2 regions of the Paenibacillus sp. J22R67 genome follow, and region 2 is predicted to be linked to the other one. Evidence: riboswitches for the same ligand, from Rfam matches in the RefSeq annotation. Region 2 holds a riboswitch; the other holds the start of a gene.
The links. A riboswitch is a leader RNA that binds a small molecule or an ion and turns the genes downstream of it on or off. The one in region 2 is predicted to bind thiamine pyrophosphate.
Positions count from the first base shown of each region.

Region 1: another riboswitch for thiamine pyrophosphate. It lies ahead of AC58VC_RS38280 (thiamine phosphate synthase); the one in region 2 lies ahead of AC58VC_RS29660 (ECF transporter S component).

Region 1 is NZ_JCAUAX010000032.1:48-6,125, reverse strand. It holds gene AC58VC_RS38295 (thiazole synthase) at 1-335, opposite strand, end outside; gene thiS (sulfur carrier protein ThiS) at 342-545, opposite strand; gene thiO (glycine oxidase ThiO) at 529-1,716, opposite strand; gene AC58VC_RS38280 (thiamine phosphate synthase) at 1,700-2,344, opposite strand; TPP riboswitch at 2,486-2,584, opposite strand; gene AC58VC_RS38275 (bile acid:sodium symporter family protein) at 2,745-3,728, shown strand; gene AC58VC_RS38270 (hypothetical protein) at 3,880-4,575, shown strand; gene AC58VC_RS38265 (YbjN domain-containing protein) at 4,856-5,377, opposite strand; partial or broken gene AC58VC_RS38260 (eCIS core domain-containing protein) at 5,580-6,078, opposite strand, start outside.
Region 2 is NZ_JCAUAX010000010.1:173,796-196,256, reverse strand. It holds gene pyk (pyruvate kinase) at 1-939, opposite strand, end outside; gene AC58VC_RS29675 (AraC family transcriptional regulator) at 1,059-1,841, shown strand; gene AC58VC_RS29670 (DUF3105 domain-containing protein) at 1,861-2,592, opposite strand; gene AC58VC_RS29665 (methyl-accepting chemotaxis protein) at 2,779-4,224, shown strand; TPP riboswitch at 4,288-4,397, shown strand; gene AC58VC_RS29660 (ECF transporter S component) at 4,497-5,093, shown strand; gene AC58VC_RS29655 (ABC transporter ATP-binding protein) at 5,100-6,593, shown strand; gene AC58VC_RS29650 (energy-coupling factor transporter transmembrane component T family protein) at 6,584-7,381, shown strand; gene AC58VC_RS29645 (YuzC family spore coat inner layer protein) at 7,392-7,868, opposite strand; gene AC58VC_RS29640 (S-layer homology domain-containing protein) at 8,016-9,626, opposite strand; gene AC58VC_RS29635 (nitroreductase family protein) at 10,056-10,631, shown strand; gene AC58VC_RS29630 (pseudouridine-5'-phosphate glycosidase) at 10,883-11,794, opposite strand; gene AC58VC_RS29625 (carbohydrate kinase) at 11,791-12,912, opposite strand; gene AC58VC_RS29620 (hypothetical protein) at 13,056-13,445, opposite strand; gene AC58VC_RS29615 (PH domain-containing protein) at 13,547-14,164, opposite strand; gene AC58VC_RS29610 (Ig-like domain-containing protein) at 14,297-16,888, opposite strand; gene AC58VC_RS29605 (methyl-accepting chemotaxis protein) at 17,158-18,894, shown strand; gene AC58VC_RS29600 (ABC transporter substrate-binding protein) at 19,191-20,183, shown strand; gene AC58VC_RS29595 (FecCD family ABC transporter permease) at 20,250-21,260, shown strand; gene AC58VC_RS29590 (FecCD family ABC transporter permease) at 21,257-22,297, shown strand; gene AC58VC_RS29585 (nitroreductase family protein) at 22,343-22,461, shown strand, end outside.

The DNA.
Region 1 (6,078 bases), on a different contig from region 2:
TCAACCGGGTCAGGCAGCAGCGTCATCTCATCACCAATGACTTCTACCTTAATCATGTCGCAAAGCCCGGATGCCTTCGCCAACTTGGCAATACGCACGGCTTCCTCCGCTGTCTTAGCCCCCGCCGTGTTCGGCAGCAACGTGAAGTTCGACACATCCAGCATGGATAAGAAATTCGGTTGGCTCGCCTCAAAAATGTTCATCCGCCGCACCGCAAACGTCAAAATCTGCGATTCGCTCACATCAACAGCCTGCTTCTGAATATCAAAGTTTGGGAATTTGCCTGTGCCTAATAGTAATCTTGAACGAAATTCATATGGACCGATTTTTAACATGGTTAATTATCCCCCTCCAACAAAATGAACGATTTCGATTTTATGTCCCTCTGATAATGCCGATTTCTCGTGATCTTCTTTTTGTAAAATGTTTTGATTATGCTCGACGACGAGCATTTTCTCCTGCAGCTCAAAATGCGCTAGCAATTCCTCAATGGTCCGAATCGTATCCGGAACCTCGACGCTTTGTCCGTTAATGTGCAGCTTCAATGCTTTGCAGCTCCTCTCCTTTTCGTTGCACGCCTTCCGCCCGCTTCGATGTACCCGTCAAATCGGGGCTAAAAGCAGACAGGTTAGCTTGCAAGGCACCTAAGTCCTCACCTGAAACGAGCTGAGCTATAACCTTCCCCGTGATCGGGCTAAGCAAAATACCATTGCGGTAATGCCCGCAAGCCGTAAATAACCCCTTATACATCGGGATTTCCCCGATGTACGGCATGCCGTCTGGTGTCTGCGGGCGCAGACCTGACCAAGCTTTCTCCCATTCTGCTTCGCCGATTGCGGGCATTAATTGCTTCGCTCTCGCCATCAGCTCTGACAGCCCTGCCAGCGACACCTTGCGGTCGTAGCTGTTCGGCACAACCGTTGCGCCGACAAGCAGCCGGCCGCCCGCTTTGGGGACGATATAGCACCCTGGCGTGAACAGGGTCTTCTGCAGCTCACTCTTCTCTGTTAGAACCGAGAAGCACTCCCCTTTCACGGGATACACCGGAAGGTCGATCCCGCTGCCGGCGAGGAACTGACCGCTCCATGTCCCGGCCGCTACAACAACGCGGTCGCTATACAGCGGTCCCTCGCTCGTCATTACGCCGATGACGCGGTCGCGCTCCGTCAGCAGCCCTTGCACTTGAGCGAATTCTTGCAGCTTCGCCCCGAGCACCCGCGCTGCCTGCGCGAAGGCCGCCGCCAGCTGCGGCGCCTCCACCTGCCCATCTCCCGGCAGGTACAAAGCTCCCCGCGTCGCCTTGCTCAGCGCGGGTTCGAGCTCTGCGGCTGCGGCTGCGCTCAGCCACTCCGCTCTTTCGCCCGCTGCGCGTTGGAGCTTCTCCCGCGCGCGCAGCTCCTGTTCCTGAGCGTCGCTGAGCGCGACGTTCAGTAGCCCTTCACGGACGAGACCGATATCGATGCCCGTGAGGCTTCTCAGTTCCCCGCTTAGCTCGGGGAACATCGCTCTGCTATGCCGGGCCCACTGGAACAGGGGCCCTGTGTCCTCCATCTCGGACTGCGCTCCGAGCATGCCGGCTGCGGCAGCCGAGGCCTCGGTCCCTAGTCTGCTGCGCTCCAGCAGCGTGACGGTCTGGCCTCGCTTCGCCAAGTGATAGGCGATGGAAGCGCCTATCACACCTCCGCCAACGATGATCACATCACTCGTATGCTTCATATCTTTCACCTCTGGTTTCTTCTAGCTGCAATTCTCGGATATAAGCTTTTACCGTTTCCACAGGGTCTGCCGCCTCCCAGATGCCACTCATCACCGCAATGCCGGAAGCTCCCGCTGCTAATACAGGCCTTACTCTTGCTGGTGTCATGCCACCGATCGCGATAACTGGAATCGTGACCTGCTCGGCAACCTTCCGCAGTTGTTCAAGCCCTCTTGGCCCAACACCCAACTTTGAATTCGTGGCAAAAATATGACCGTACAAGACGTAATCCGCCCCCTCCCGCTCGCGCTTCACAGCTTCCTCTACGCTATGTACGGAGACTCCCGTTCGATGCACGCTTTGGTAGCTCTCTCTTATCCCCAGCAGCTGCGGGGAGCTTTCGGGAAGGTGCAAACCGCCAAGCCCGGCAGCAGCTGCCATCCAAGGGTAGCCGTTGATACAGAGGGTTTGCGCAGGTACGCCTTTTTCAAGCAAATACTGTACGCCCATATAAACTTCATCCATCGGCCTCGTTTTCTCGCGAATATGAATCGCCGTGACATAAGGATGAATCTGGGCAGCAATCGCCGCCATATCCTTCCATCCCAGCTTGCCGTTCGATATCACATGCAGCTCGCAATCGGACATTAAAGTCCTCCTCCTCACTTTGAACCGTTGTATCGATAGCCAAGGCACTCCGCAGCGCCAATTAAGACGCAAAAAAACCACTTTCCCTAAGAAAAGTGGTTGTAGGTTGCCCGCATAATAACCATGCATAAATGAGGCGCCAAAGTCCGGTTTCCACTTTCCTCCGCTGGTATGACCCAGTTCAGGTTCAAAGGGTTCAGATTGCTCTGTCTCAGCCTTGCGGCGCCCCTAGGGATACATTCGTATTCATTTGTTCATTATCATAACACGGTATCCAGTCGTTGGAAATAGAAATTTCCATCCCATCTTATCCTAGTCGCCTGAACCTATTGCTCTTATAATAGGGAGAACGCAAACCTCGGCCTTTATTATCCATTGTCAGGAAGGATGAACACACTAGATGCTCTCACATTTGAATCGCCAACTAGAAAAAATCTTGCCGCTCATCACGCCGGTCAGCGTGCTTGTCGGTGTTTTGCTCGGCAGTCATTTATCCGGCTTTACCTTCTTATCGCCTTGGCTGTTTGCCTTTATGACGTTTTCGGGCAGCATCAGCTCCAGCTTCAAGGAATTTGTTAAAGTTATCGTTCAGCCCCTCCCACTCATTGCTACGCTGCTGATTCTGCATGCTGGCATGCCACTGCTTGCGCTTGGGCTCGGACACGCTGTTTACAGCCATGAACCGTTAACCATCACTGGACTCATTCTGGCCGCAGCTATTCCAACAGGCATAACAAGCTTCGTGTGGGTAGCTATTTATCGTGGAAATATCGTGCTGACGCTCTCCATTATTCTTACGGATACCGTTCTTTCACCGTTTGTTGTCCCTTATACACTCTCTGCGCTAATCGGCACGAAAGTCCAAATGGACACTTTTGCCATGATGAAGGGTCTATTCTTCATGATCGTCGTCCCTTCCATCCTAGGCATGCTGCTCAATCAATGGACAAAAGGCAAAATTAAGGAGCAATGGAGCGGCCGTCTAAGTCCCTTTTCGAAAATATGCATGGGCATCGTTGTCGCTATTAACAGCTCTGTTATCGCGCCATACTTGCGTGATTTTAATGCCAAACTGCTTGGTTTGGCTGGTTTTGTACTAGCTCTCGCTTCCCTCGGCTACATCCTGGGATGGATTGTCGCGAAGCTGATGAAGTGGGATCAGGACGTCGTCGTGGCGCTCACTTTTAACAGTGGAATGCGAAATATTAGTGCCGGTGCCGTGCTTGCTGTAGCGTATTTTCCGCCTCCTGTGGCGATTCCCGTTGTGCTCGGGATGCTGTTCCAGCAGTCGTTGGCGTCGTTATTTGGTTTTCTTTTGAACAGAAGATACGCCCTGAAAAGTGATAGGCCTAATCTGACTATGAATCGTGCCAAACAAGTTTGACAAAGGAGCAGCCTGTGCGGCTTCTTTTTTTTGCACACTCAGCCATCTTTAAGCTAACTTTTATCTACAATTCAGCTTCCCTTCGCTTTTTTTTCATAATTGCGCCGTACAATGAGGTGGAAGATCAAGGATAGGAGTGGTACATAGATATATGAAAATGAAACAAATAGCCGGCTTATGCATCCTTATTCCCGCTTTGCTTAGCGGTTGCGGCAATCAAGCTTCGCCTCAGTCAGCAGCGACAAGCACAGCGCAGCCTGGGCAGTCTTCGCCGCAGAACGCGCAGTCCACAGCAGATGGCAAGCAGGGGCAGAATCGTCCCGCCATGAGTCAGGCGCAGAGACAATTGTTCAGCACCTTCCAGACGCTTCTCATGATGGACAAGGCTGAAGGACTTGCGATTACCAAGGAGCAAGCCCAAGTCATGCTGCCTGTTGCGCAGGATATTGAGACCAAAGCTGAGCTCAGCGATGACAACAAAACCAAGCTGCTCGAAAAGCTGACGGACGCTCAGAAGAAGTTCATCGACGACTCCGCGAACCGGATGGCTAATCGGGGGAATGGCGGCGGAAATCAAGGAGATGGCACGCGCGGGAATGGTGGCGGGCAAAAAGGCGGGAAACCGGATGCCTCAGCCTCAGCCTCAGCCTCACCTTCAGCTTCACCCTCAGCTTCACCGAATGCAGCAGCCGGTTCAGAAGGCACGGACGCTGGGAAGCAGCCTCGTGAGAACGGCGGCAAAGCAGGCGGCAACCGTCCTGCCGGGGGCAATGGCTTTGCCAACGGCGGGCAAATGAAAGATCCGGGCAAACAGCTTGTTGAGCTTTTGCAGGAGAGAGTGAAATAAAGCAGCGAGATCCACTTTAGAGGAACCACAGGCCTTTATTTATCCAAAAGGCAGCCTTTTTCCAGGTAAGTGGGAACTGTGGTTCGCTATTCCGCCGTTTTCTGAGTAATATGCGGGTCCAATGGGCAAATAAGGTCCTGTAGTTCCGCTCATACAGCAGAATGGGCCGACTTCGCTTAGATAGCGGACTCCAGTTCCCTGTAGCTCTATCTGAACGCCAAAAAGGGCCTCCCATCAGTAGACTCATCTACATCTGGGACAGCCCTTTTTTAGTTCATAGTTAACCTCTAAGTGCCTGAACAACCTGCTCGGCATCAGCTTCACCGCTAGCCACCAGCTCGACGTGATCGGCAAACATATCACACATATAAACGAATAAGCTCAAAATTTCCAGCACTTCTTCGCTGTCAAAAGAGCGTGCAGCCGAAATACTGTACACGTAGCGGTAATGCAGCTCGTTATGCTCATTAATGCCAAAATGGCCAATCGGCAATCGCGTATTGATCTCAAGCAGAACAGCGGCAACCTCATCGCGTTTACCTTCTTCGAGGTGAAAAGGAAGTGTACTGTAAATTTGCAGCAACTGGATCGCAGCGATCTCTTCGTCATTCAATGGTAAAAAGCTAAAATGCAGAAAGCGTTCCCGCTCTTTTTTATCCTCCTGAAAACCTGCCATCAGCACATGAAGCGGAATCGCTTCTGATTTCTCCAACAAATTGGTGGCAAGGCCTGTCTCATCCAAAATCTCTTTTAAAAGCCCTAACTGCGTGAAATGACGCGTATGTACATGATCTGGCAGCATATGTGTCCGCCCTCCTACTTTCTTATGCCCAATGCTTCAACTAGGCTGCTTATTCATTTAATCTGATCATTCTTAACTTTCTCAAGTGCAAATATACTTAGTCCCAACGTTTCTAACAAGCTGTGACTATGACAGGCCCACTCATGCATGCAAAAAAGCAACAGGCGACATCATTAATCCTGTTGCTCATCCGGGAATTCACTTATTTGCCGCCACGCTGTTGGATGACATGCGTTAACTCATGTCCAAGCAGCTCCTGACCTTGATGCGAATCTGGGTTATATCGACCTTCACGGAAAAAGATATCATTCCCTGTCGCAAATGCCTCCGCACCTAACGAAGCATTAAGCTTCGACGACTCGGAATCATTATGGATGTTCACATTGCTGAAATCCGCATTAAAGGCTGATTCCATCTTTGCCTGAATCTGCGCATCCATCTTACTGCCGCTGCCTTGCTTGGATTTAATCTGCGATTCAACGGAAGCCCCTGCCTCAAACGCTCCACCGTCGGATGATTTCATCTGCAGCTCTTCCTCCTCAGACTCCCCGCCTTCGCTTCGCTGAATCGCCTCCGAGGACGGCTTCATCTGCAGCTCTTCCTCCTCAGACTCTCCGCCTTCGCTTCGCTGAATCGTCTCCGAGGACGGCTTCATCTGCAGCTCTTCCTCCTCAGACTCTCCGCCTTCGCTTCGCTGAATC
Region 2 (22,461 bases):
GGTTTCGCCGGAAAGCATGACCATGTCACTGCCGTCAAGTACGGCGTTCGCGACATCGCTCACTTCAGCGCGCGTCGGACGCGGGTTACGCTGCATGGAGTCAAGCATTTGCGTTGCTGTAATAACCGGCTTGCCGGCTAGATTACAAGCACGGATCATATCTTTTTGCGCGATCGGCACTTCTTCTGTAGGAATTTCTACCCCAAGATCACCGCGCGCAACCATGATACCGTCAGAAGCCTCAAGAATTGAAGCGAAGTTCGTCATGCCTTCTTCGTTCTCAATTTTTGAGATAATCGGTGTATGGCCTGCGCCATGCTGCTCTAGAATTCCGCGAACTTCCTGAACATCGTTGCCGTTACGTACGAAGGACATCGCGACGATGGAGATATTTTCTTCGACACCGAATTTAATGTGCATCACGTCACGCTCTGTTACACCCGGTAGAGATGTGCGTACACCTGGCAAGTTCACACCTTTGCGCTGCTTCAGAACACTTTGGTTCAAGACGCTGCAGATCACTTCCGTGCCATCGATTGCTTCAACACGAAGCTCAATGGAGCCGTCATCGATGAGGATAAGGTTGCCTGGTTTAACGTCCTGCGGGAGGCCAGGGTAATTCACAGAAACACGGCTGCCGTCGCCAATGATTTGTTCTGTCGTCAAGACGATGCGATCACCGGTTTTCAAATCATAAGAAGCATCTTTCAGTTGTCCGATGCGGATTTCCGGTCCTTTGATATCCATCAGAATCGGCACGACAACCCCTAACTCCTGAGCGGCTTGACGTACGCGCTGAATGCGTCCGCGGTGCTCTTCCAAATCGCCGTGCGCCATATTTAGTCGGGCAACGCTCATACCGGAGCGGATTAATTCCTTCAGAGTCGGGATCGAATCGCAAGCAGGTCCCATGGTGCAAATAATCTTCGTTTTACGCATTGTTCAGGACTTCCTTTCGTAGTGGACGAATCAATTTTGGCTTCATTATATGCCTTTTTTCGACAAAACTCTATGAAATATAGTATGCTATATGAAATATAGTATTCAGGCGGTGGAAAATGAAGGTAACAAGTTACACGTATGATAAAAGCAGCAATTGGTACGGGGAATCACAGGAGACGTGCCAGGATTGGACGCTTGTATTTGTTACTTACGGCCGCTGCGTTTATTGGATCGAGGAAAAAAAACAAGTGCTGGAGAAGGGGCAATGGCTGCTCATCCCGAGCAGTATTCCCTTTTACGGGCGAAGTGTTCCAACCATGCTGCACGAAAAATATGTCGTTCAATTTGATCCGGAAGCTGTTCAAGCGTCATTCCCGCTTTTCAAGCTGTCCGGAGCCGCAAGCCGGTTCACGAGCAAGTATGAACTGATTCTCGACCGGCTGCGCCATATCCACCAGCAATGGCAAGACAAACAGCCCTATTATCAGACGCTGTGTGAAGCGCTGCTAACAGAGCTGTTCGTTTATTTGCATAGAGAGTGGGACCAGGAGTCTGCAACGAGTGCTACACTGCAACTAGTCGAGCACATGAAGAGCTATATCCAGAACCATTACCGGGAGCATGTCACCAAGGAGGAGTTGGGTACTTGCATTAGTAGATCACCGAACTACGCGGCGACCCTTTTTCGCAAAGTGACCGGCCAGACGATCAGTGAATGCGTGCATGCTGCCAGGATCAAAACGGCTGTCTACATGCTCAGGCATTCGGCATTAACGGTGACGGAAATATCCGATTTCATCGGCTACAATGATCCGTCTTATTTTTATCGTGTGTTTAAAAGATTAACGGGACTAGTGCCAACTGATTTGGTCTCTGATCGCGAGAATGTTCGTAAGTAGAGAGAATTGGTCCTTTGACTTACATCGTTCCGCCGCCGCGACGCACTTCAGGTGGGATCTTTTCAGGACCTTTATCAATATTCTGGTAAATGAAAGTGCCGACGCTGGCTTCGTCAAACTTTGGAAGCTGCATCGTCTTCGTCCAGGCGGTTACGACAACCTCTTTATCGCTGGGCACATCTGGATTAGGTACAGCCAGCACACCAGCGCCCGCTTGCTTGAAATGGCTTAAATATTCGAGACGGTCCTTGAGCTCTTGAGGCGCATCGGGATGGTAATAGATAATGATATCGCCATGCTCTAAATTATGGACAAGCATCGCATACGTCGGTCTTTCCTTGTAAAAGCCGAACTTCAAGTCATGCGGACTGTGCGTGCCTGAAGTTGGAATTTTCATCTCGTAGGTCAGCATACCCTCATCGTGACCGCGCCCGTAATCTTTATCCGTGGTGACCTCTATGGGCGCATTATAATTAAGCTTATCTACGCTATATTTGTTGGATGAGGACTGGATCAGAGAAGTTCCCAAAGAGCAGACGGCCAAAATCAACAGAGTATGGGAGAGAATCAGCCAGGTCTTGCGCTTTTTGTGGAGGGCCTGTTTCTCGGCCTTTTTAAGCTTGCTCGTGTTCGCTTTGTTCGTCTTAGCGGCAAGCACATAACCAATGATGGCCACAATGAAAAGGGCTGCCCCTATATAAAGCAAAATTGCAGTAATATCCGATCCGCTCTGCATGGTGGAATTGTCCATTTGATATGAGCTCCTTTACGTTTATATTCCTTCATACACTACATATTGTAGTTTCGATAGAGACAAGAAGTCAAATTCTTTGTGATGTTCCCGTCTCCAGCTTGAAAAAAGGAGGAATTTCCCTTATCAATGTTGAATCATGTAACAAAATGTCTGTTTTTGTAGAAAAAAAAGGGGGATGACCAGATGACAGCACAGTTGCTAGAACTACATAAAAGAAACGCATTAATGGTGAAGCTATTGTGGGCTTGTTTGGTGTTAGGAATGGGAGCTTCCTACAGATCTATGGGAGTAGTAACGACGTTACTCGCTTTTGGAGCGCCTATTGCGCTGCTGTGTACGTTGCTGATCTGGAGGAAAATCGGGGTCACTTATACCAAGTATGTCATTGCCATAGGCCTTAATGTGATTTCATATTTCTTTATGACACATAATGTGACTTTGTCGAGCATGCTTATCTTGTATTTAAGTTTAGCGCTTGTCTCCTTGTATATGGATTATAGGCCACTGCTGCTTAATGGGGTGATCGGGATCGTTAATTTGAACTACTTCTGTTCCACGTTGTCAGGTCCAATTGACTACATTGCGATCAATGTTTTTTATGTGCTAGTGATCATGGCGCTTATTGGTCAAGGTCAGATTGGAAGCAGATTATTAAGCCGTGTAGCCCAGAGTGCTCGGGAGTCTGAGGTGTCGAGGATGAAGACGGAAGAGGTACTGACAGGTATCCGTACGACAACGGAGGTACTAGGAACTTCCAGTAATACGCTTCATGACAATGCATCCGTAACCGGTAGAATCACAGAAGAAGTCGTTGCGGCTTTCCAAGAGATCTCGATTGGCATTGAGTCGCAAGCAACTTCCATCACAGACATAACAACGGCAATCCAGGAAGTGAATGAGACGGTGGAGATGACCTCCTCCGCATCGGATACAATGAGCAGCAGGTCCCGCGATACAGCCCGTATAACGAATGAAGGCAAGAATCAAATGGAAGATCTGACGCATAAAATCAAGGACATTACCGTCATCGTAACGGAAACGTCGAACATCATGAATGAAGTGAACGAAGAAAATGTGAAAATTGGAAATATCGTAACAACGATTGCCGACATTGCTAAACAAACGAATCTCCTCTCCCTCAATGCTTCCATTGAAGCTGCTCGAGCAGGAGAACATGGTAAAGGTTTTGCCGTGGTTGCTGGCGAGATTCGGAAGCTTGCGCAGAACGCACACGTGGCTTCAACAGATATCTCAGAGATTCTGGGCTCTATTCAGCAAAAAGTTGAAATAGCCGTAGAGAAAGTGGCAGATGGTAAAATAGCGGTAGAATCGGGTAAAAAATCAGCGGAAAGTGTTGATCAGCTATTCGAAGTTATTAACATAAATACAGCGGAAGTCATGGAGCAAGCGGAGAATTTACAGCGTATGAATCAGCAATTGCAAATGTCGTCCCAGAAGGTTGCTGAGGAAATGACATCTGTCGCAGCGATAACCGAAGAGTCGGCCGCATCCGTGCAGCAAGTACTTGCTAGTGCGGAAGTTCAGCAGAAGCGGGTGGAAGATATAGTTGACAGCATCCGCCAGCTGTATGGATTGACGCTGGATCTAAAGCTTTTGATTGAAAAATAATGAAAAATAATTTCCCCAAAGGCATTGCCAAATATCGGTTAATCCGATACAGTTAAGCCAAATGAATAGCAACACGGGTGCTTGATGAAGTCAGGCTGAGATAGTGGCCCTATGCCACTGACCGTTAATCTGATCTGGGTAATGCCAGCGTAGAGAATTGGAGTGCCTTTCTGCACTAATTTTATGCCTGCCGCATCCCGGTAGGCTTTTTTTGTCGTGTTCGTCTATCTCATTTTACAAATTGGATCCAAGAGAAGGAGTGGGAAGAAGAAATGGCACAAAAAGAAACAAGAGCAAAAGGGTTAAAATTGACCGACATCTTGGTCACGATCGTGATCGCGGCTGTATTTGGGGTGATTTATCGCATATGGGGTCCGATATATGACAGTCTCAAACCGATCGGTCTGCACGTCGATCAGCTAAGTTACGGTATGTGGTTCATGGCGGCCACATTTGCTTTTCTGGTTATTAGGAAGCCAGGGGTCGCGTTATTGGCGGAAGTTGCAGCCGCGACGATTGAAGCGCTTTTTGGAGGAACATGGGGGGCAGCGACGCTTGCATACGGCATCCTTCAGGGGCTTGGAGCAGAACTGATCTTCGCGCTTTTCCTGTATCGTCGGGCGAATGTGGGTGTAACGGTGCTCGCGTCATTCGCGTCCGCCGTGCTCTCCCTGTTTATAGATAAATATTATGGCTATATTGATCAGCTAACCTTCTGGAATTATTGCTTATTTATTGGACTTCGTCTCGCTGGTTCTGCCATTATCGCTGGCGTATTCGCCTATTACTTGGCCAAAGCATTGGCTCGTACCGGAGTGCTTAACTTAGTTCGTCCCGTTTCTAAGAAAGATTACGATGTACTGGGGTAATGCGTGATGAGCGAGGCAATCGGTGTTACCAACCTGCGTTTAAAATATCCTGGTGAGGAGGTCCCCCTGTTATTTCAAGGGGTTTCCTTTTCGGTGATGCCAGGGGAAAAGGTGCTGCTGCTCGGGCCAAGCGGCTGCGGCAAATCGACGCTGCTGCAAGTGCTGAGCGGGATCGTCCCCGATATTATCGAGATTCCGCTTAAGGCGGATAAACTTGTAACGCCAAGTCGCTGGGGGTATGTGTTTCAAGATCCAGACGCTCAGTTCTGCATGCCTTATGTGGATGAGGAAATTGCTTTTGTTTTGGAAAATAGGCAGGTCCCCCGTGAGGAAATGCCGGAGCGAATTGCGCATTATCTGTTCTTAGTGGGGCTGCAGCTGGAAGATGCTCATACCTTAATCAACCAACTGTCACAGGGGATGAAACAGCGGTTGGCGATTGCAAGTGTCCTCGCCTTGGAGCCTGAAGTACTATTTCTGGATGAGCCTACGGCGCTGTTAGATGAAGAGGGCACGGGGCTAGTATGGGAAACGATCCGGTCCATTAGCGCTGATAAAACCTTAGTCATTGTGGAGCATAAAATCAGCGGCATACTCGATCTCATTGATCGCCTGATTGTCATCTCTCCAGAAGGAGAGATACTGGCTGATGGCTCTCCACAAGTCGTGTTTGAACGGTATAAAAAGCAGTTAGCCGACTATGGCATTTGGTATCCTGGCGTTTGGGACGATAGCCGTATCGAACGCTTAAGTGGGAATAAGGCGGCTGTGGAGGGTAAAGCTGATGTTGCTGCTGAGAATCGGCAGCCAATCATGTCTTTTTGCGATTTCACAGGGCTTCGCGGCGGACAAATCAAGACCTCTGTGGATAACTTGAATGTTTATTTCGGTGACTGGATCACGGTCATTGGTGCTAACGGCGCAGGCAAAAGCTCGCTCCTGCTCGCCATTATGCGGCTCATCCCGACGAAGGGCAGCTGCTGGATCGACGGTGTGAAGGGCAGCAGAATCGAGCAGCTTGCCGAGCAAGTCGGCTTCGTGTTTCAAAACCCCGAATTCCAATTCGTGACGAATTCGGTGGAAGAAGAGCTGCTCTACTCCTTGCCGGAGGCGGAGGAGGGGAAAGGCGCACAGCAGGCTGCTCTGGAGGAGCTGCTGCGGCAGTACGATCTGCTCGCGCTGCGCAAGCGGCATCCGTTCCAGCTCTCGATGGGCCAGAAGCGCCGCTTAAGCGTAGCTTCTGCGATGGTTCGCAGCCCGCGTATCCTGCTGCTGGATGAGCCCACCTTCGGGCTCGACGCACGCGGTACGATGCGCATGCTGGAGCAGCTGGAACGGCTGCGCGCAGGGGGCACAGTCATCGTGATGGTGACGCACGATGAGGAGATCGTCAAACGCTGTGCCACGCGCGTTTGGCAGGTTGAAGCCGGCTGTGTGAAGGAACAGTCTGCGACTTTCGCAACACACGCCAGGGAAGGAGCGCCGGTGGTATGCAAATAACGTTCACGTACCGTGAAACCTGGCTGCATCGGGTCAATCCAGGAGTGAAGCTTGTCCTATCCCTGCTTCTGTTTGTTCTTGTTGTATTCACGCATAATCTGAATACAATGATGTATTTAACAGCGGGTGCGCTGGTGCCGCTGTTCCTTTTTTCAGGCCAGCCGCTGCACCGTCTGCTGCTGTATGCTTCGCCGTTCCTGCTCATCTTCATCTCCTCTGCGGCGGGGATGATGATGTTCGGCAACGGGGACACGGAGTGGTTTCGCCTCGGATTCATTCGAATCACGGAAGAAAGCTTCTACCGAGGCTTGCATCTGGGTTTCCGAGGTCTCCAGGTCGCGGCTGTCGGTTTGCTGTTCAGCTTGACGACCCGGCCGGTTGCCCTGTTTTATGCACTGATGCAGCAGTGGAAGGTGGCGCCGAAGTACGCCTACAGCTTCCTTGCCGCTCTGCGCATGCTGCCGCTTATGGTGGAGGAATTCCAAACACTGCGCTATGCACTTAAGGTGCGAGGCAGGAAACGGAGGCGCAACTGGCTAACAGGCTGGTACACAACGATGCGCATGTACGCCATTCCACTCCTTGCCCAGAGTATCCGCCGCGCTCACCGAACAGCTGTGGCGATGGAAGCGAAGCGTTTCTCCACACATACCAAACGGACTTATTACTATCAATCCAGCTACTCCAAGTTAGATATTTATTTTATGGTTTACTGGCTTCTTCTTGTTGCATTCGCGTTTTGGGCGGGGACGGCGTTACCGATTTGGCATGCCTTTGACGTACGATAGACGAAGTGGCCTATTGACCCCATTTGAGCGATAGCGTAACCTCACAGCAAGGCATGTCATTCGATTGGGGATTAATTGTAAACTTCACGGAGCTTGGTGAATAGCTGGTCACAACAATAGATTTGCAGCCGAAGGAGTGGACGATACGATCCACTTCTTTTTGATTTCCTTGCTGAGCCTGCGTCATTAACTCACGAGCGATGGCGGGTTCAGCAAGCTTTTGAACGAGAAGGGAAGCGTCCTTGAGCAGATGATTAGAAGACGCAATCGAGTTAGAAAGTATTTTAGAATCGACGGTTGGATAATCACGGGCTATGGTCGTATTTGTATATAAATGGGGATAATGCTGCTCCCAACCTGACCAAACTTCTGGCTGATCTTGATGTTCATTTAAGCCATAAAGTCGATAATTGGGGGAAGCAGGTACAGTCGGGGGATAAGGATAGAAGGGCTGTTGTTCAAAGTAATAAGCAGGGTAGTTGTACATGGGACGGACCCCTTTTCTTGGGAAAATTGAGCTAAAGTGCGCATTAGCAATATATGTAAAATAGGCGTGTTGGTGCATGAGCCGCGCTGAACGCAAAAAAAGCCGCCCTCAAGTAGATTAACTACTTAGGGGCGGCCGTAAAAGTGATTAGTTGCGTTTTAGCGTTACATAGCTTACTGCTTGTTCGCCTGATGGTGCTATAACTGACAATTCAAAAGACACGACATTGCCTTCAACGTGAACTAGCCCATTTTCGCTTACCGTTACAGTACCTACTGGGTCAACTCCGTTACCTTTTACAGCTCTGGTGACAACAAGTGTACCTAGTCCAAAGTTGTAATCTGCAATCTCTGTGTTTTCATATTCGTTGCCAAAATTGTCTGTCAGAGTAAGATCCATCTCCGTATATGGATTAATATCAGCTGTGTAGACGCCGTTACTAACCGTCATCGTTTTGGTGATGGAAGTTTCATCTGCTTTAATTTCTTTCACACTAATAGCATCGTTAGTAACCGTTACAGCTACGTGCAGTTGTTTGGAATCGTTGTTACCGATTTTGACAACCACAGTGACATCTGCGGTACCAGCTTTGTTGCCGAGTACGTAAGCGTGATGGTCAGCAGAAACACCTACTTTAGCAATACCAGAGTTCGATGAGAATGCGGACTGAACAATCCCCGGAACGGCAACAATGTCGCCGCTAGCGTTTTTTACTTGAATTTTGATTTCTTTAGCAAATTTACTTTGTGTAGGATCCTCGGCAATCGCCTTAGTGATCGAACCAGTCGCTGAATCTGTCAGCCCGCTATCGATGACAGCTGCCAATGTGTAGTTATCTTCAATAGAAACATTGCCAGTGTCGACAGGAGCTACGCTGAAGCTTCCAGTAGCTGTTTTGATCGTAGATGCATCAAGTCCGCCAAGTGTTACTGTATAATCACCCACGGCAAGGGCAGAGTCAACTGCAAGTGTTGCTGTAAGGCCATCTGTCGACCAAGTCGTCGTTGCAGGAACGGTTGTGGTACCATTTTTAAGCGTGAGAGTTGCTGCTGTTGTGTCTACTTTTTTGTTCAGTGTAACTTGAACTTGTTTATAGTCGGATGAAGCTTGAACTTTTGAGATCGAAATGAGTGCTTGGTTGTCATTGTCAAAAGCTTGCTGTGCAACATAAGAGCTTGTAACAAGGTCAGCGCGGTTAGCAGCTTGATCTCCGGATTTGCCAGAAGGATGAATGCCAAGCTCTGTGGCCTGTTTCACGGCATCCGCGTACCAAGGTGTACCTGTTACGGAAACTGTTTTCCCAAGTCCTTTAAGAAGCAAAGTATCGAGCTGACCCGCAGTTACGGAATCGCCAGGAACGAAAGTTGTGTCGGTAATACCGTCGATAAGTCCGGCTTTTTTCGCAGCCTCGATGTAAGGAATTGCCCAACCGTTAGCGGAATCGTCCGCCTGAACATCGGTAAAGCTGGACACCTTAACAGTAAGATCTACAGGAATGTCATAGATAAGTGTTGCTACTTTTGCAAATTGTGCGCGAGTCATATTTTGCGTAATGCCGAACGTGTTGTCGGATACGCCTTCGAATATATCGGATGCCAGCATAGCATCGATTTTGGCTTTTAATGAAGCATCGACACCGGTCAAATCGGTGAAATCAGCACTCGTTTTGCCAGCAGCAGAAGCTGGGTGAGTTAGGACAGCGGAAGTTAATAAAGAGAAAGCCATAGCAGCTGTCGCGATCATCGTTAGTTTTTTCATTTAGATGTAGTACCTCCTAGGTATAAATATATGATTATGATTCTAGCAAGCATTTTTGTTCGTACTGTTGCTATAACTATAGCTTGCCTGATAGCCCTTGTCATTGTCAAATTCTTGGCAGTCGAAGAGCGAGAGTGCTAAAAGTGAACGATAGTCCGCTATTTTTTCACTTTCATCTAACATAGACGTCATTATGGCTAAAAAAGTTTCTGTAGTTCTGCTAAGCTTCCCAAAGAAATTCTCACTAGATACCCAAGCCTGATGGAGCAAGAGATTACCCCGACCCATTAGGTTTTCTTATCGTCTTGTTGTCCTATTCCATTATTTTTGAATGACCTGTATGTTTGCTGTTGCAGGATCGCTCATATCACAATAGACTTAGAGTAGGAACATAATGAAGTGTAATTCAAGGAGTGGAGTGGGAGAAACATGGAATTAAAAGAAGCCATTCGCAATCGCCGGAGTATCGGGAAAGTGAAACAAGACCCTGTTGACAAAGCGCTGATTGAAGAAATATTGGAAGCAGGCACTTGGGCGCCAAACCATTGCCATACTGAACCGTGGAGATTTTGGGTGATGACGGGCGAAGGTCGGGGACTGTTAGGGAAGGGCTATGCTGAGGTAGCGGCCTCTGAAGCTGATCCGGCATTGACTGAGGAAGAGTTGGCTGTGCTAAAAGGTGCTCAGATGAAGAAAGCATTCCGCGCGCCAGTGGTTATCGCTGTGGCGGTTACGCCTTCTGCACAAGCCATTGTGCCAGAGATTGAAGAATACGCGGCTGCACATGCTGCTGTCCACAATATGCTTCTGACCGCGCACGCGCTTGGTCTGGGCACAATCTGGCGGACGGGAGCGCCGACCTATCATACGAAGATGCGCGAAGCCTTCGGCCTAGGCGCGAAAGAGGAGCTCGTAGGCTTCGTTTACCTCGGCTACCCGGACATGGCTCCGTCGAGAGCTGTGCGCACCCCATTCGAGCAAAAAACACTTTGGGTCAGCGAATAGGGTTCGCTGATTAAATGACTACAAAAAGTGCAGCAAATTCTCCGTGCTTACGCGACTTGAGAGAAAGTCATGTAATATGTACATCAAATTTTCGTTTTATCGCCTTGAATGGGGGGATTTGATGGAATTAGATGTAGGTTTTACATGATTTGGCCTTAAGTCGCTGGCGCGAGCTGAATTTACTGCACTTTTTGTATGTAAGAAAACCCTCCGATTTCCACAAATATTGTGGAGATGGAGGGTTAGCTTTGTTAGTTCTTCAGCGCAACCGCAACCTTCGCGGCGGTTTCGGCATTGTGGTACACCAGCGCGATATTCGTCTCTAAGCTGCGACCTTCGGTCAGCTGTTTGATGCGCGCTAGCAGGAAAGGCGTGACCTTCTTGCCGGTCACGTTCTGATCTTTGGCTTCAGCAAGCGCCTGCTGGATGAAGCTTTCGATCTCGACATGGTCCATAGCGGATTCCGCAGGGACCGGATTGGCGATGATGGCGCCTCCGGCAAGGCCGAGCTCCCACTTCGTGCGGAGCATGGCCGCAATGCCTGCTGCCTCATCGAGGCGGAAGTCTACGCCGTAGCCGCTTTCGCGGGCGTAGAAGGACGGGAACTCGCTCGTCTTATAACCAACCACGGGAACGCCGTGGGTTTCCAAATACTCGAGCGTGCGGCCAATATCAAGAATGGACTTCACGCCTGCGCAGACAACGGCAACGTTCGTCTGTGCCAGTTCCGTCAAGTCGGCGGAGACGTCCATCGTCACTTCGCCCTCACGGTGAACGCCGCCAATGCCGCCGGTAGCGAATACTTCGATGCCCGCCAGCGCCGCGCCGATCATTGTGGCTGCAACGGTTGTCGCGCCGATTTGGCCGGATGAGAGGATGTAGGGGAAGTCGCGGCGGCTGACTTTTTCCACATGTGGATTCGTCGCAAAAGCTTCGAGCTCCTGCTCATTCAAGCCGATTTTGATCTTGCCATCCATGATCCCGATCGTAGCCGGAACGGCACCGTTATCGCGGATAATTTGTTCAACCTTTTTGGCCATTTCTATGTTTTGCGGATAAGGCATCCCGTGAGAAATGATTGTGGTCTCTAGCGCCACGACAGGTTTATTGTTTGCCAAAGCCTCTTTAACTTCATCAGTAAACGTTAGGTAAGTTGTATTCATAATGTGGATTCGTCTCCTTTTGTCAGGTGAAGTAAGGTATGTTGCAGTCGTTCTACCGTCAGTTCGCTCGCGACAGATTGATCGGTTTGCAGTGTAATGTGAGAAGCGGCGAGTCCGTAAATGCAGGATTCCATATAGGTGGATTGCCGCATGACCCCATAAGCAATACCAGCGACAAAAGCATCGCCTGCGCCGGTGACCTCCACAACCTTGGTGGGAATGGGCGGGAAATGCCGCTCGCCTTCCTCGCCAGCATATATCACGCCTTGGCTGCCGAGTGTAAGGAAGACATGACGGACGCCGCGTGCGCGGATCGCTCCTGTAATCAGGCTATAATCGTCGTTGCTGCTATTGCTGTCTGGCGCGATACCTGCCAGTTGGCAAGCTTCCTCCAAATTGGGGAAAATCGCCGTTACACCGTGCAGTTCTTGCGGCAGTTTTTTGGCCTTTTCCGAAGAGACAGGATCAATAAATAGCGGTAGGTTTTCTTCCCTGCACCGATCAATCAGTTCGGCAAGTGTCTCAGCGGGTAAATTCGTATCCGCAATGACGAGCTTGGCAGAGGCTACATGCGGCCATTTGTCCCGGAGCAGGGCTGGTGTACATTTATCGTAGATGTCCATATTAGCAAAAGCGAGAAACATCTCGCCTGTCGCGTCGAGCAGAGCCGTGTACGTTCCGGTGTTTTCACCTTGGAGTACGATGGCTTGGCTGACGTCAACGCCGCGCTTCCGCGTTTCTTCCAACACCCATTGGCCGGCCTTGTCATCGCCAACAACCGTGAGCAGCGCCGCCCCGCATGCTAGTCCTGCCAGCGTCTCCGCGATATTGCGGGCAACACCCCCGCAGGATTCCGTTACGGTGACTGGATTCGAAGAGGCTAGGCGAATGGCTTGCTTGCTAGTCGCTTTGCTGTCTAGGTTCGCACCGCCGATACACATGACCGTATTCTCATCCGATGTCACGTAAGCACGCCCGCGAATCGTCCCCTTCTTGGTCAGGGCAGCGATGTAGCCGGCGACAGCGGACCTTGAAATACCGATGATGCTGGCAATTTCATGCTGAGAGATGAATGGATTCTGACGAATGAGCGCTAAAATTTGCTGTTCACGATCCATGAAATGGCTCCTTTCGATCGTTGACTATCTTTAGTTTATAACAGCGATGGACAAAAGTCCAAACATTAGACATTTGTCCGTATTGCGTTCGCAAATGAAAAGGAGCCTGCTTCCCAAACCGGAAACAGTGCTCCTTTAATCGTTTATTCTGAATAAGTAGACTCCGAACGGCTTCTGATGCCGAGCAGCCCTAGCAGTCCCAACAGGCCGATATAACTCCAACCGCCCCATCCCTTATCTGCTTTTTCCTGCGTATGAACCATTAAAGCCTTCATCGAGGTTGGCGGTGTAAGTCCATAGGCCGCGGCATGCTGATTCATATCCGTAGTCATATGCAGCCTTGAGTCTGCGCCAGGCATACCGAATGGATTTGTCTGATAAAAAGTAGGTGAACCTTGCTTGGCCGCCTCCCAGCCTCCAGCATTGGATACCATTTGTTGATTATGCGGATGTTTCCGATAATGATGAGCCCCAAGCAGGACGGTAATGCACAGAAAAGAAATCAAAGCTAGTTTTACAAATCGGGGAAACATGGTCCATACCTCCAAGCACTTCTTAAATAGTAGCCTGTAAATGCAGGTATGGATATATTCCCCTATGTACGAAAACTTATGTATCAACAAATTAGGACATACTATTGATTAATGAATTTCTCAAAAACAAAACCGAAATCCTTCACTTTGTACTGCTTATGCGTGCTCACGAGCCAGTCGAAAGCGCCTTGATTGACCATCTTGAATTCCTCGGAAAGCTTCTGCCCTTCGGTTTTCGTCGTACGGTTTAATGTGGCGGAAGCCAGCTCGATACTTTGCTTCGCATAGTCAAGGAAGTGCTCATTTTCCTGCGTGATTTCCGAAATTTTGATCAGGGCTTTATACAGGTCCTTCAATTCTTCTACATGCTTTTTGTGCACATCAATGGAGAAGATGACGGAACCCAGCACGAATTTGATCTCCACATCGAGATCCACCGTGCCTGCTGTTTCCAAGGAAACTTGGGAAATGGCATATTTGCTGTAAGGGTAGCGGTGCAGCACACGTTTCTTGCTTACGGCGCTTGTGCCGTCGAGATGAATTAAAGCTTGATTCGTGAAGCAGTATTCATCCGACTTGGACTTAATCAAAAAGAAAATCTTCTCGTTATCCTCATGCAGAACGTAATCATCGCTATCTACCTTATCGTAATTTTCAGGCTTAATCACTGAACCTACATCACTTAACCCCAGAATGTCAGCTGCTACTCTACCGAACATAATATCAATCCTCTCCTGAGCAAATAAATACCTATTAAGTATAGTACAAATTATGGAATTCAGGCGAGTGTTATGACATAAAAAAAGGGCTATCCCGAAGTAGAAGTATCTACTTGAGGGATAGCCTTTGTTTTATTTGGTAACTGTCACTTGAACCGTTGTTCTCATGTTAGAATACGTCACTGTAATTCTCGCAGTTCCTTTGCCGGTTGCTTTGATAATGCCGTCTTTCACATCCGCGATCATGATATTCGACGATGTCCACAAAGCTGGCTTCGTGACTTCCTCTTCTGATCCATCCGTGTATGTGGCTAGAGCTTCGATGTTGGCTGTGCTGCCTTCTTTGAGCTCGACTTTGACAACATCGGTTTTCAAATATTTAAGAGAGTCGATTTCCACTGGAATGGCAACCATTTTGCCGCCGAAAGATCCGGTGATTGTCGTTTTACCTGAAGCTGTTGGTGTGAACAGTCCATTCGTAACGGTACCCAGCTTATAGGCGCTAACTTTCCATGTCGCGGATTCCGTGACATCTTTGGTTGTGCCGTTCGAGAGCGTCGCGGTCAATTTAATTTGAACTTGATCGCCTCTTTTGGTCACGATGAAAGTCTTATCCGCAACGAGTCCTGCAACTACGCCGATTTCAACCGGTATAGAAATATTTTTACCGCCATAAGTTGCGGTAATGGTTGCTTTCCCACGTGATACCGGGGTTACAACCCCTTTGGACACTAGCACAATAGCGCTATTGCTTGATTTCCACTCTGCATCGTTGGTAACTGTACGCGATGCACCTGAGGAATCTGTAGCCGTCAGAACGATAGTACGTGTTTCATTCATATCAAAAACTAGATTAGCTACATTCGCCGTAAGATCGCTTGCCATATCGATTTGGACAGGAATAGTTACTGTTTTGCTGTCTAGCTGAGCTGTCAATGTAGCTTCTCCAGAAGCGATAGCCTTCACTACTCCGCCGTCAACCGTCGCCGATTTCACATTGCTGCTGGTCCAGATCACGTCGGAGGTAACATCTTTTTTCGTTTCATCGGTGTAAAGGGCTTCGGCTTTCAAGGTAACTGAGTCGCCTTTTTTCATAATCAGTTTTTCCTGGCTAATCGTGAGGGTCTTCAAAACGCCTACAGACACTTGAATGACCGCTGTGCGTGTTCCATATTTCGCAGTAATGGTCGCTGCGCCGGTCGCAAGACCGAAGATTTCGCCGTCCCGTGCCTCGGCAATATCCTTGGAGCTGGTTGTCCACTCGGCTTTGCTCGTGACATCAACCTCACGTCCGTCTTTGAAAGAAGCCATTAATTTGATTTTATCGGAACCGCCGATTTGTAGGTTAACGGTTTTCTTGGTTGGTGTGATGATGGTAGGGATATCGACTTCCACTTTCGTGGTCGTTGTTTTGCCGCCGTATTTCGCTGTTATTGTAGCGACGCCGGCTTTGTAAGTCGTGATTTTTCCTTTGATGACGAAAGCAACATTCTCATCATCCACGCTCCACTCGGCGCTTTGCGTAACGTCTGCGCTTGTGCCGTCAGCATAGGTAGCATAAAGAACTAGGGTTTGATCTGTTCCTGCTTGCAAGGAAACAAGATCGGTATCTACAACCAATCGGCGCGGAACTTCCACGTCTATATTGGCTACAACGGCTTTATCCCCGTATTTCGCGTAAACCTTCGCTTCGCCGATTGCGATCGCAGAGAGCTTTCCTTTTGAAACTTGGACGATATCCTCGTCACTGGACGCCCACTCGGCGCGATCTGTGATATCTTCCGTTTTTCCATCAGCATAGGTAGCGGTTAATTTCAATTCACCAGAAGTATTTTTCTTCAGAAGCAAATTCTGCTTATCTAATTCAAGTTTAAGGGTGCTATCTACATCAACCGTTATCGTCGTAGATTTAGTGCCGTAAGTTGCCGTTAAGTTGGCCTTTCCCGCACTATAGCCCGTAACCTTGCCCTTGATAGCATCAGCAACATTGGCTTTATCTGTTGTCCAGACAACTTTCTCTGAGACGTCGGCAATGTCGCCGTTCGGATAAGTTGCCATAATTTTAATATCTGCTGTTCCGTTCAGCAGTAAGGATACGCTTGAGCTTTCAGCGTCAATCCGGCGGACAACCTCAACATCAACAGGCAGGGTTAGTGATTGATTCATATATTTGACCGTTACGGTTGCACTTCCCGGATTTTGTCCCTTAACCAAACCGTTCGTAACCGTAACGATAGAGCTTGTATCTACCGTGTAGTCTGCTTTATTCGTCACATTCTCGGATGTGCCGTCATCGTAGTAGGCGGTAATTAATAGCTGTTCTGTTGCATTAAGACGCAGCTCGAGAGAGCGTTTGTCTGTCGTTAACGATTTTACTTTTTTGCTTACAGTGACATTCACGATCTCGGTTTTACCCATATAAGTAGCGGTAATAACGGCTTTTCCTTCTTTTTTGGCTGTCACTACACCTGCATAGACGGAAGCAACATCTGTCGTGCCGGAATTCCAATCCGTTTTGACCGTTGCATTCTCGGTAGATCCACTTACGAAAATAGCGGTTGCTGTCAGATTCGCAGTATCCCCAACTTGCAAAGCAAGCTCATTCTTGTTCAGGACGAGTTTGGAAATCTCATCAGCGGCAAAGGCGTTTCCTGCGACTAAAGATTGACTGGCTAGAATGAAAATGAAGACCAAGGATAACCACTTGCTGTGTCTAAACCTCACGTTAATAATCCCTCCGATATCGTTCCGTAATAAGTTATGAATAAAAAACTGGGAACCTATTTAGTATCGGATATTAATGGGATGAAATGAATAGCTGTCACAATATCTACCGAATTTTAACCTTAGGATGATAAATCTAGTTCTACTTTTTCGTAAAACAACAAAAAGCAATTAATAAAAATAAAATAAATAAAATTCAGTTGTGTTTATTGTTAACTTTTTGAATGACCTGTATATTTAAAGCAGATTACTCATGGGGAGATGAGAAAGTGAAGAAGATCAGGTTTATGGGCGTGGTGGGAAATTTAAAAATTAGTATGAAAATATTGGCGTTGAATATGTTGGCTGTCGTTTTCCTCATCATCCTGACGGTGACAAGCTTCTTTTTTCTCAGTGATATCAACAAAAAAGCGGAAAAGATGTACGAAAGCGATTATTTGCCAACAACTTGGATTAATGAAGTGGAGAGCAACGTTCATACCATGAACGATAGGCTCCTGGAACATATTTTAACACCGGATAGCCACTACAAGAACGTTCTAGATAATGAGATCACCAAAACTCGCGTAAAAACCAGTCAGTTATTGAAGGATTACGAAGAATCCTTGGAGGGGGAACCCGTAGGGACATTATGGATGTCTAAGTTAAAGGCAGCACTAGTCGCCTATGAGGAAGATCAGCGAAAAGTGGAGACTTTGTCGGCAACAGGGCAGACACAAGAGGCTTATCAATACTATAAAACACGGATCAAAAGCAAGATGGAGGACATCGGCGGTTATATGGACAGCTTGCAGCAGGACCGGCTGGAAACTTCAGAGACGTTAAACAAAGAGCGTAACCAGCAGTATCAGCGCTTGATCTGGACATTGATTATCTCTTCGATTTGCGCGATCGGGATTTTTTATGTGATAGGCAGATGGCTGTCTGCGCTCATTATCAGACCGCTGCATGCGATGCAGCAGCTCATGGCCGAAGCGGAAGCAGGCAATCTTTCCATTTCATTAGAGAGTGTTGTTTCGAAAGATGAAGTCGGTAATTTGCAGCGCTCGTTCCAATCCATGTTAATCAGCCTGCGAGCATTTATCGGGAATGTTCAGCAAGGCGCGCATGTCCTCACACAGCAGGCTGAGCAGTTCGCCAGCAATGCTGAGCAAAGCAAGCTGGCTGCGGAAACGATTGCTGTTTCGACAGACTCTTTGTCGCAAGGCATCCAAGAGCAAGTAGCGATTGTCACAGAGACGTTATATACCATCCAGGTTGTGAAAGATGAAATGGCTGCTATTAGCGAAGACAGTCGTCATATGGCGCAGCTGGCGGAATCGGCGGCAGATGCTTCAATAGCCGGAATGGATGCTGTAGAGAGAATGCGGGAGCGAATAGGGCTTGTTTCTGACAAAGTTTTGGCGGCTGGGACAACTGCGAACGAACTACGCTACAGCTGTGGTCAAATAAGCTCCATCATTCGTGTTATTACGGAGATTGCGAAGCAAACAAACATGTTGGCCTTGAATGCTGCTATTGAAGCTGCCAGAGCGGGGGAAGCGGGCAGAGGATTCAGTATTGTAGCGGGAGAGGTACAGAAGCTATCCGGGCAAACGAATGATGCGGCGAAACAAATCGCAAGTCTTCTGAATGAGATCGAGGGCAAAGCAGGGGACGTGGATACGGCGATGAGTCAAGGTATGAAGCTGACGGAAGACGGTGTGATTGCTTCGCAGCAAGTGAATGATTCGCTTTTGTCGATGAAAGAAGCATTTGGCGGGGTCTTAATGAAAGTGGAGGATGTGAGCGCAGCGATCGCTCAAGTCACGACCCGTAGCGACGAAGTCGTTACGCATATGGAGCGCGTTACAGAGTCAGCGAATATAGGTGCAGCTGCGAGCCAGGATTCAGCGGCAGCGAATGAAGAACAGCTTGCTATGATGGAGGAGTTCTCTACCTCCTCCAGGACGTTGTCTGACATGGCAGGGCAGCTTCAACAAGCAGTTGACCGTTACCGGGTGTAAACGGAGGATAGGAGAGGCTGTTGCGCGGTCATTGGATGACTTGGGACAGCCTCTTTTTGGTGTTAATTTCTGCTTCATCTGATACGCAGCCTAGGACTGAAGTCGCTCATTTACCACACATGGGAAAGAATAAGACAAGAAAATAGATAAAATCGGATATGTACAATGCTAAATTACCCCTATATAATGATAATGATAATTATTATCAATTAAATAGGGGCTAGCATTCGCATTCAAATAGAGATGACTCGATCATCGTCTTTGGTTGCCTTGCTGAACAAGGAGGAAGAAAGAAAATGAGAGCATTACAATTCGTACTTGCCTTAGTGTTGACACTTGCACTATCGGCCTGCGGAACATCCGCAACGACAACGAAGGAAAGCGCAAGCAGTCCTGCCGCTCCGGCAGCAACTGCCGCACCACAGACGGATACAGGAGAGAAAACGATCAAGCATGCGATGGGTACAGTGACGCTCAAGAAGAAACCTGAGCGCGTTGTCGTTTTGTTCAACGGCATGACGGATATTACCGCTCATCTAGGTGTGAAACCGGTAGGTTCGGTTCAATCTTGGGAAGAGAAGCCATGGTACAACTATCTTCGCGCCAAGATGGACGGGGTGAAGGATCTTGGGGAAGAGACGCAGCCGAACATCGAGGCAATCATTGCGCTTAAGCCGGATCTGATTATCGGGACGAAAGCCCGTCATGAGAAGCTTTACCCGCAGCTTAGCAGCGTCGCGCCAACGATTATTACTGAAGAAATTTTCGACTGGAAAGCGAATTTGAAATATGCCTCTGACGCGCTGTACAAGAAAGAAGAAGGGGATAAAATCCTCGCCGATTGGGATAAGAAGGTTGCCGAATTTAAGCAAAAAGCAGGTGATAAACTGGCGAAAACGGAAGTTTCGATCGTCCGCTTTGAAAGAGACGGCAGCTCACGTTTCTATGCAACAGGTTTTGCCGGTACGATCTTCAAAGAATTAGGCCTAGCGCGTCCGAAAGCGCAAATCCTTGAACCAGGCAAGGCTGTTCTGAACTTGACGACCAAGGAACAAATGTCATCGCTGGATGGGGATTACATATTCGACATCACAAGGCTGAATGCTGAAGAGCCAGCGGTTGAGAAATCCCAGAACGATTGGACCGCGCATCCTCTCTGGAAAAATCTAAAGGGTGTTAAGAACGGCAAGTACTTCAAAGTTGACGCAATTACATGGAACTTGGCGGGAGGCTCGATGGCTGCTCAAGCCATGTTGGCTGACCTCTACAAATACTTTGATATTAAATAATGAAATACGTAAAGGAATGAGCGATCTAATTGCTCATTCCTTTACGAGCATAGGGAGACTCTCGAGATGAATTTTAATAAAACGAGCTTATGGAGAGCTGGTTGGTTGCTGGTTTTTGTCCTTGTTATGCTCGGATGCTTTGTCGCGAGCATTCTTTTTGGCACTACGCGGTACGATATGGCGACGGCGTGGTCGTCGATTTTTCACTATGACGAGACAGTGAATGAGCAAATTATTTTGCGCACGACAAGATTACCGAGAGCTTGCATTGCCTCAGCGGTTGGCGCCAGCTTGGCCATTGCCGGTGCTCTGATGCAAACGCTAACCCGCAATCCGTTGGCGTCACCAAGCGTGCTGGGCGTAAATGCGGGAGCCTCCTTCTTCGTCGTACTGGCTGCGGTTACGTTCTCAGTTTCATCGCTGCAGGCGTTGATGTGGATTGCTTTTATCGGAGCGGCAGTAGGTGCTGTTACGGTCTACATGCTGGGATCTATCGGGAGGGATGGCCTGACGCCGCTTAAGATCGTGCTGGCCGGCTCAGCTATGACGGCGCTGTTCGCATCCTTTACTCAGGCCGTTCTAGTATTGAATCAGCAGGGGATCGGTACGGTGCTCTTCTGGCTGACAGGTACGGTTGCAGGACGTTCTCCTGATTTTCTCATTGTCGTGCTGCCGTACTTGGCCATCGCATGGGTTGGCGCTTGGCTGCTCTCCAAGGATATGAATTTGCTGCAGATGGGGGAAGAAGCGGCGAAGGGGCTAGGGCAAAAGACGGTGTTTATTAAGTCCCTTGCTGGCATTTTCATTGTTGTGCTAGCGGGCTGCTCCGTATCCGTTGCAGGTCCTATCGGTTTTATCGGTATCGTTATCCCGCATATTTCAAGATTTTTCGGCGGCTTAGACCACCGGTGGGTTATTCCGTATTGTGGGGTGCTCGGAGCGATCCTGCTCATGCTGGCGGATATTGGCGCACGGTTCATTGCGATTCCCGAGGAAATGCCGGTCGGGGTCATGACCGCAGTCATCGGAGTTCCTTTCTTCATCTATATAGCGCGAAAGGGGCTGGCCAAATCATGAAGCTATACAACACAATTCGGTTCAAGGGCGGAGCTATCTCGCTCCTTGTACATCGGAAATCCCTACGCGTCACGTTCATGCTGCTGATTGCTTGTATTGTCATAGCAATCGTCAGCACGGGGCTCGGGGAAATGGTCATATCTCCGCTGAATGTAGTTCGCAGCCTTTTCGGTATCGGTGCGGAAGATCATACGATGGTGATTCAGAAGATCCGTCTTCCCCGTATCATCGTAGCCCTCTTGGTCGGCGCTTCTTTGGCAGCGGCAGGTGCAATTCTGCAAGGTATTATTCGTAATCCGTTAGCATCCCCTGATATTATGGGCGTCACTGGCGGAGCTTCCGTCGGTGCGGTGACGTTCCTGACGTATTTTCTTGGCATCTTCAGTATCCGCTGGCTGCCGGTTGCGGCGATGCTGGGGGCGGCCATTGTTTCCATTATCCTCTATACGCTCGCTTGGAAAAAAGGGATCACGCCAGTACGGCTGGTTCTAGTCGGTGTCGGCATGGCCGCTTTGATGTCGGCAGCGACAACGATGATGCTTGTGTTCAGTCCGACGAATGATCCGGCGCAAGTGTACCTTTGGTTGACAGGTTCGGTGTATGCGTCGAACTGGGAGAATGTCCTCACTGTATTGCCATGGACGGTGCTGCTGCTCCCGCTTGCGTTCATCATGGCTCGGCATATCAATATCGGTCAGCTAGGCGATGAACTCGCGACTAGTGCTGGCAGCGCTGTGGAGAGAAATCGCCTGATCCTGCTGCTGATCAGTGTGGCGCTTGCTGGTTCAGCAGTTTCCGTGGCGGGCGGCGTGGGTTTCGTTGGGCTGATTGCACCGCATATGGCCCGAAAGCTGGTTGGCTCCAGCTTTGAAAATGTGCTGCCCGTCGCTGCTTTACTCGGTGGTACGGTTGTCATGCTGGCGGATCTTGTGGGCCGCACGCTTTTCCTTCCGCTTGATGTTCCGGTTGGGGTATTTACCTCTGCCATCGGCGCGCCATTCTTCATTTATTTGCTGTATACCAAACGGAACTCATGATAAAAGTGGTTGCTTATTTTACCGAAACGAGAGAGGGGCATAAGGATGAGCTTATCCGAATCTATATTGAACCAAGGCAGCCCAATTGCCAAGGTCATTAAAGGTAGAAGAACGATCAGGACGTTTAAGGACACACCGGTCTCAGACGAATTGCTGTTGGAACT